Linked DNA regions of Alloacidobacterium dinghuense. The protein of the gene in region 1 binds, or shares a complex with, the protein of each later gene. Links are inferred from orthologs where the notes say so. Each region holds a gene or a part of one and is shown on either strand. Other genes may lie near its edges.

The links.
Region 2: the proteins of uvrB (region 1) and H7849_RS18180 are in contact, whole or in part, in a crystal structure (PDB 7EGT), measured with the Thermus thermophilus proteins. The link is inferred for Alloacidobacterium dinghuense from one-to-one orthologs. Residues at the interface, in WP_096411307.1 of Thermus thermophilus: Glu23, Leu25, Arg26, Asp27, Gly28, Glu29, Arg30, Phe31, Arg55, Glu326, Asp327, Phe328, Glu379, Ser382, Gln383, His398, Gly400, Arg401; in WP_096412145.1 of Thermus thermophilus: His654, Arg656, Phe657, Gln666, Asp668, Glu669, Lys680, Arg681, Leu682, Ser683, Lys685, Tyr686, Ala687.

What each region holds. Positions count from the first base shown.
Region 1 is NZ_CP060394.1:826,213-829,454, reverse strand. Bases 126-3,049 are described here. They hold uvrB (excinuclease ABC subunit UvrB), read left to right. Parts: upstream 126-555; coding sequence 556-2,544; downstream 2,545-3,049. Other genes in these bases: H7849_RS03425 (hypothetical protein), read right to left, coding at 2,567-3,049; H7849_RS03435 (glycoside hydrolase family 31 protein), read right to left, coding at 126-364. Outside these bases: more of H7849_RS03435, read right to left, coding at 1-125; more of H7849_RS03425, read right to left, coding at 3,050-3,242. UniProt on the Escherichia coli protein: The UvrABC repair system catalyzes the recognition and processing of DNA lesions. A damage recognition complex composed of 2 UvrA and 2 UvrB subunits scans DNA for abnormalities.
Region 2 is NZ_CP060394.1:4,398,651-4,402,140, forward strand. What follows is about bases 34-3,205. They hold H7849_RS18180 (ATP-dependent helicase), read left to right. Parts: upstream 34-335; coding sequence 336-3,005; downstream 3,006-3,205. Other genes in these bases: H7849_RS18185 (hypothetical protein), read left to right, coding at 3,181-3,205. Also shown: more of H7849_RS18185, read left to right, coding at 3,206-3,336; H7849_RS18190 (amino acid permease), read left to right, coding at 3,472-3,490. UniProt on the Escherichia coli protein: A helicase with DNA-dependent ATPase activity. Unwinds DNA duplexes with 3'-5' polarity. Translocates on single-stranded DNA with 3'-5' polarity. Initiates unwinding more efficiently from a nicked substrate than double-stranded DNA.

The DNA.
Region 1 (3,242 bases):
ATTTGCCTCCTCTCGAACCGTCACTTGGACCATAAACCAGCTTCAGCGCCCCTGTGTCAATCGTGACGCCTCCGCCAAGACCATTCGTCTCCTGCCCAGTTGTAAATTTGGGCACGGGCAGGCGGCGGTTGAGGAAAACGAAGGATGGTTTGTCTTCGAACTTGCCATCTGCGGCCCACTCCATGCGAATGAGTTGCGGTGTGAGAACCGTGAAGCGGGCGTTGCCGTACGTGACGATGGCTTGCGGGTCGGCGACTGGGTTGTAGCTGGCTTCAGGCGGTGTCGTCGATGTCGGCTTTGCTGTTTGCGCGAGGGAAGAAAAAGCGAGGAGGGGCAGAAGGCAGAGAAGCACGCTTTTTTTCATAACTATTCAGAATAAATTGCCTTGTTGAGTTGGTGCCAGGTCACGGAGGCTGGTTTATTTCCCACCGTGACTGAGTCAGGATGGGGCACCTTTTCGTTCTGATCGATGCAAAAAGCAGATCCTTCCCCTTCACTCTGTTCAGGGTCAGAATGACAAGCATTTTTCTTTTACCATGAAGAGTTGAGGGTTTAATGGATTTTCAGTTAGTGAGTGATTACAAGCCGCGCGGCGACCAGGGGCGGGCGATTGAGGAACTTATTTCCGGCATCGGCGCTGGCGAGAAGCACCAGGTGTTGCTTGGTGTGACCGGGTCGGGCAAGACCTTTACGATGGCGAAAATCATCGAGGAGCTGAACCGCCCGGCGCTGGTGCTGGCGCATAACAAGACGCTGGCGGCGCAGCTCTATCACGAGTTCAAGCAGTTCTTTCCGTCGAATGCGGTTGAGTATTTTGTCTCGTACTACGACTACTATCAGCCGGAAGCCTATATACCTTCGGGCGATCTGTATATCGAGAAGGAAGCGACGATCAACGAAGAGCTGGACAAACTGCGGCTCTCGGCTACGCGGTCGCTCTTTGAGCGGCGCGATGCGATTATCGTCTCGTCTGTCTCGTGCATTTACGGCCTCGGCGATCCGGATGCTTATTACGGCATGCTGCTGCTGCTCGAAAAAGGGCAGAAGGTCCGGCGCGAGGACATTACCAAAAAGCTCGTTGAGATTCTGTATGACCGCAACGAAGCTGATTTCCGGCGCGGAACGTTTCGGGTGCGCGGCGATGTGATCGAGGTCTTCCCTACTTACGACGAGATGGCGTATCGCATTGAGCTCTTCGGCGATGAGGTGGAGTCGCTGGCGCAGATCGATCCGCTGTTTGGGACGGTGAAGCAGAAGTTTGCGCGGCTGCCGATTTATCCAAAGAGCCATTACGTGGTGAAGCCGGAGAAGAAGAATACGGCGATGGCGTCGATTCTGGAAGAGCTGGCGTGGTGGGAGAAGGAACTTGAGTCGCAGGGACGGCTGGTGGAGTCGCAGCGGATTCATCAGCGGACGCGCTTTGATCTGGAGATGATCAAGTCGGTGGGGTACTGCCACGGGATTGAGAATTACTCCCGGCATTTTTCCGGACGACTGCCGGGCGAGCCTCCGCCGACGCTGCTGGATTATTTCCCTCGCGATTACCTGCTCTTTATTGATGAGTCGCATGCGACGGTTCCGCAACTGCATGGTATGTGGCATGGAGACCGATCGCGCAAGCAGAACCTTGTGGATTATGGGTTTCGGCTGCCTTCGGCGGTGGATAACCGTCCGCTGAAGTTTGATGAATTTGAGGTTCGGACGAACCAGCTGATTTATGTTTCGGCGACGCCGGGGCCGTATGAGTTGACGAAGTCGGCGGGGGTTGTCGTCGAGCAGATTATCCGGCCTACGGGGCTGGTTGATCCTGAGGTGGAGATCCGGCCCGTGCGCGGACAGATTGACGATCTGCTGGCAGAGATTCGCGACCGTGCAACCAAGAATGAGCGCGTGCTGGTGACAACGCTGACGAAACGCATGTCTGAAGACCTGGCTGGCTATTACGCGGAGGTTGGCGTGCGCTGCCGCTACATGCATTCGGAGATTGAGACGCTGGAGCGCGTGCGACTGCTGCGCGATCTGAGGAAGGGCGAGTATGACGTGCTGATCGGGATTAATCTGCTGCGCGAGGGGCTCGATCTCCCGGAGGTATCACTGGTGGCGATTTTGGATGCGGATAAGGAAGGGTTTCTGCGCTCGGCGGGGTCGCTGATTCAGACAATTGGACGCGCGGCGCGGCATGTGAATGGACGCGCGATTCTGTATGCCGACCGCATTACGGATTCGATGAAGCAGGCGATGGGTGAGACGTCGCGGCGGCGCGAAGTGCAGCGGACTTACAACGAGGAGCATGGGATTACGCCGACTTCGATCATCCGAGCGACGGAAATGTCGCTGGCGCAGATTCTGAAGGCCGACTATGCCGATTTGACCGAAGAAGACGACACGATGCCGGAGTTCAAGTCGCAGGAAGAGCTGGAAATTTATATTGGCAAGCTCGAATCTGACATGCGCGAGGCGGCGAAGAAGTTTGAGTTTGAGAAAGCGGCGAAGCTTCGCGACACGGTGAAGGAATTGCGGACGAAGGAGTTTTTATTCAGCTGAGGTTGCAGGACATGGGCTGCGGTCATTGCGGTTTCTCCAGCGATTTCGACACATAAAGATCGCAGGACCATGTCCAGTTCTTGGACATGAGCTTTCGATGCAGAAGGGTCACACTCACCGACGGAGATCCTGAGTCAAAGAGTTTAAACTTTGTTGGATTCACACCCTCCGGCAAGGGCTTTGTTCCGGGTATGAAGAATGGGGAGGCAGTATCGCAATTGGCAATGGCGACTACCTGGCTCATGTCATGCTGTGATGAGAGATAGCTCGGGTTATAGAGATTGGGAAATGCCTCTTTATACAGGTAGTAGTGCGTAGAAGGCGCCAACACTACATTATTCTGAGCGGTATGTGAGGTCAGATAACTCTTGAGTAGCGCTACCTGCTTCTGCGCTACCAGATAGCTCTCCCGGCCCTCCAGGCGCATAAGTGAGACAAGAAGAAGTCCAGGCAGCAGCACTATCAGATTTAGAACCGTAACTATCTCAATTACTTTTTCAGTGCGTAGCGCACCTCTACAGCCAGCCCAATCAAACAGCAGGACAAATGGAAACAGCGAGCGCGTCAAGACAAGATAATTTGGCTGCAGGGGGAAGACCCCGAACACAGCCACGAAAAGAACGAGGCCTGCGAATGCAAGTGCCGCAATCGACCAGCGATTGCCCTTCGATCGGACGAGCAGAACCAACCAGATCAGC
Region 2 (3,490 bases), 3.6 Mb from region 1 along the record:
TTTCATAGAAGTCCGGGCCGCCTCTTCTCCAGCCTCGGCGATTGCCCGATTCATGTCCTCAATGGAAACAGGGAATAGCGGTTTTGGGATGATACCTTTCAAGGTCTGAACTGAATCTGTTTTCTTCACTGAATCTGCCATGAAAGTTCTCCGAGCTAAAGCCTCATTGTAATCGGCCTGAAGGCCGGTGCTTCTACCCGAAAGCTATCTAGTTGTTATGACAGATTCTGCCTTTGTATGGATCCTCGCTGCGCTCAGGATGACAGGCGAAGGGAGTGGAACAGCGATACACTGATAGAAGAACACCCGCCGAGAAAGTTTCCGAGACATCTGTTTTGCCGCATTTACTGGACAAGTTGAACCCGCCACAGCGGGCTGGGGTTGAATCCGTTGACGGGCCGGTTTTGCTTCTGGCCGGTGCCGGGTCGGGGAAGACGCGCGTCATTACGCACCGGATTGCGTATCTGATTCAGGAGCGCGGGGTTGCACCGGACTCCATTCTGGCGGTGACGTTTACCAACAAGGCTGCGGCCGAAATGGGCGAGCGCGTCGATAAACTGATCGGGCATACGACGCTGGCGAAGCCGCTGATTGCGACCTTCCACTCGTTCTGCGTGCGCATGTTGCGGCGCGATATCGAGGCTTTGCGGATTGGAAATGAAGGGCTGACGAAGACTTTCGCCATCTACGACGAGAGCGACCAGCAGGCGCTGGTGAAGCAGATTATGCGGCGCATGGGAATCGATGACAAGCAGTTTACGCCGCGGGTGGTGCTGTCGAAGATTTCGTGGGCGAAGAACCACATGATCGATCCGCAGGAGTATTACCTGCAATCGGCCGATCCGTTGAGTGAGAGGGTGGCGCACATCTTCGAGGCGTATCGCAAGGAGCTACGCAAGAACAATGCGCTGGACTTTGATGATCTGTTGCTGGAAGCGGTGCGGCTGCTGAAGTCTTCTGCCGAGGTCCGGGAGAAGTACAACCGGCGCTATCGTTATTTGCTGATCGATGAGTATCAGGACACGAACCGTCCACAGTATGAGCTGATGAAGCTGCTTGCGGGTGAGGAAAAGAATGTCTGCGTGGTCGGCGATGAGGACCAGAGCATCTACTCGTGGCGCGGTGCGGATATTCGCAACATTCTGGAGTTTGAGAAGGATTTTCCCAACGCTAAGGTGATTCGCCTGGAGCAGAATTACCGCTCGACGCAGGTGATTCTGGAGGCGGCGGGCGCGGTGGTGGCGCGGAATTCGCAGCGCAAGGGCAAGCATCTGTGGACGGAGCGCGAAGGCGGTGCATTGATCGGATACTACGAGGCTCCGGATGGCGAGAACGAGGCGCTGTTCATTGCGGACTATATCCAGAAGTATCTGCGTAAGGCAGGGCAGGAACACCAAGACGTGCGCGTGGCAGTGCTTTACCGGACGAACTCGCAATCGCGTTTGGTTGAAGAGGGGCTGCGCCGGTACGGGATCAGCTATACGATGGTCGGCGGCTTCTCGTTTTATGAGCGGGCTGAGATCAAGGACCTGTTGAGCTATCTAAAATTAGTTCAGAATCCGCATGATGCGATTGCCTTGCAGCGGGTGATCAATGTTCCGACCCGCGGGATTGGCAAGGCGACGCTTGAAACGCTGGAGCGGATTGCGCTGGAAACCGGCGCGAGCACGTGGACTGCTACCGAAAAAGTGCTCAGCGAGAGACTGCTGCCGACGCGGGCGTGCATCGCTCTCGATACGTTCCGTAAGCTGATCGAAGATGCGCGGGCGATGCTGTCTCCGGGATTCGCCGAGAAGCTGACGGCGGATGTTGCGACCGAAGGTGGGGATGCTTCGTTTGATATAGCTGCTGCTGACGCATCGGAAAACGAAGATACGAGCTTTGACTTTGGCGATGACGTGCAGCATGGGTTTGCATTTGGTGATGACGATGTTGCCTTCGAGGCTTCGGAGTTCAATCCATTTGCAGAAGAAGCCGAGAAGGGCGTCGAGCCTGAAAAGACCGAGGAAGCTGTGCCAGGATTCCGCGCGCCCGGGGATGCGGCGACGCTGCCGGAGTTGATTCGCTTCATCATCGACCGCAGCGGGTATATTCGCGCGCTTGAGGAAGAGGGGACGCCGGAGGCTTTCTCGCGGATTGAGAACTTGAAGGAATTGGCGAATGCGGCTCAGGATGCGCAGGAACGCGGCGAGACGCTGGATGAGTTTCTCGACCATGCGGCGCTGGTGAGCGATACGGACCAGTACAAGCCGGACTCTCGCGTGACGCTGATGACGCTGCATTCGGCGAAGGGACTGGAGTTTCCCCTGGTGCTGCTTGCGGGCATGGAAGAGGGGCTGTTTCCGCATTCGCGCACGCTGAACGAGCCGGACCAGATGGAAGAAGAGCGCCGGCTGGCTTATGTGGGCATGACGCGGGCAATGGATGCGCTGGTGCTGACGCGGGCGCGTTATCGGAGGCGCTACGGGAACGACATGCCGGAGGCGTCGATGCCTTCGCGGTTTCTGGAGGAAGTGCCGCCGTCGCTGCTTGAGGATTTGAGCGGCATCCAGCACAGGGCGTCGAGCTGGGGCGGATATGCCGCGGCTGCGTCGCAGCAGCCTTCTTGGATGCGGCGTCGCGAGAATCGCGGGTACGACGATGGCTTCGACGGGAGCCATCACTACAACTATGAGGATGAAGACCAGAGGCCGATGCGGCCGCGCAATGGCAGCGGTTCGACGACTCGCAATGCGGTAAAGAAGAGCGGCGGCGAATCGCTGGATAACATTGCACAGTTTTTCAGCGGGCGCGGCGGGAGCGTGTCACGCCCGAAGATTGAAGTTGCGGAACCGAAGGGTGCGGTAGGATTCAAGAGCGGGCAGCGCGTCCGGCATCCGAAGTATGGTGAAGGCGTTGTGTTCCGGCGCGAGGGAGACGGTGAGGACGCCAAGATCACGGTACAATTTACCAAGTTCGGTGTGAAAAAGCTGGTGGAGAAGTTTGCGCAGCTGGAACGCATATAAGGCTATTCGTGAAACCGAAGACCAATCTTAGCCAGAGGCTAAGGTTGGGGCATCCGATATCGCGAATGAGATGAAAAGCAGGTCCTTCGACTACGCGCCTGATGGCGCTCCGCTCAGGATGACAACTGTGATTGTGCGGATGATTCGGGGACGGGCAGGAAATTGAAGGAGAAGAATGGCAAATACCAAAAAGATTGAAAGCACGGAAGAACGCAAGAAGATAAAGCGCACGGCGCGCAAGAAGGCGACACCGAAGGCCAAGCGGACGACTCCGCGCGGCTCGAATAAGAAGAAGGTCAGGAAACTGGTCCGCGGGCAAAACAAGCGCTAAAGGGTGATCCGAAGGGCTGGCGCACGGATTTTTCTTCGCGCGCCAGCCCTCCAACAGCTACACTCCCCTCATTAAGACTGCAGGAGCCAGGTTCTGCCGACACAAGTCTTCGCCAGAAAATCAATCGACAAACTCATTAGCGACTCGGAAAATC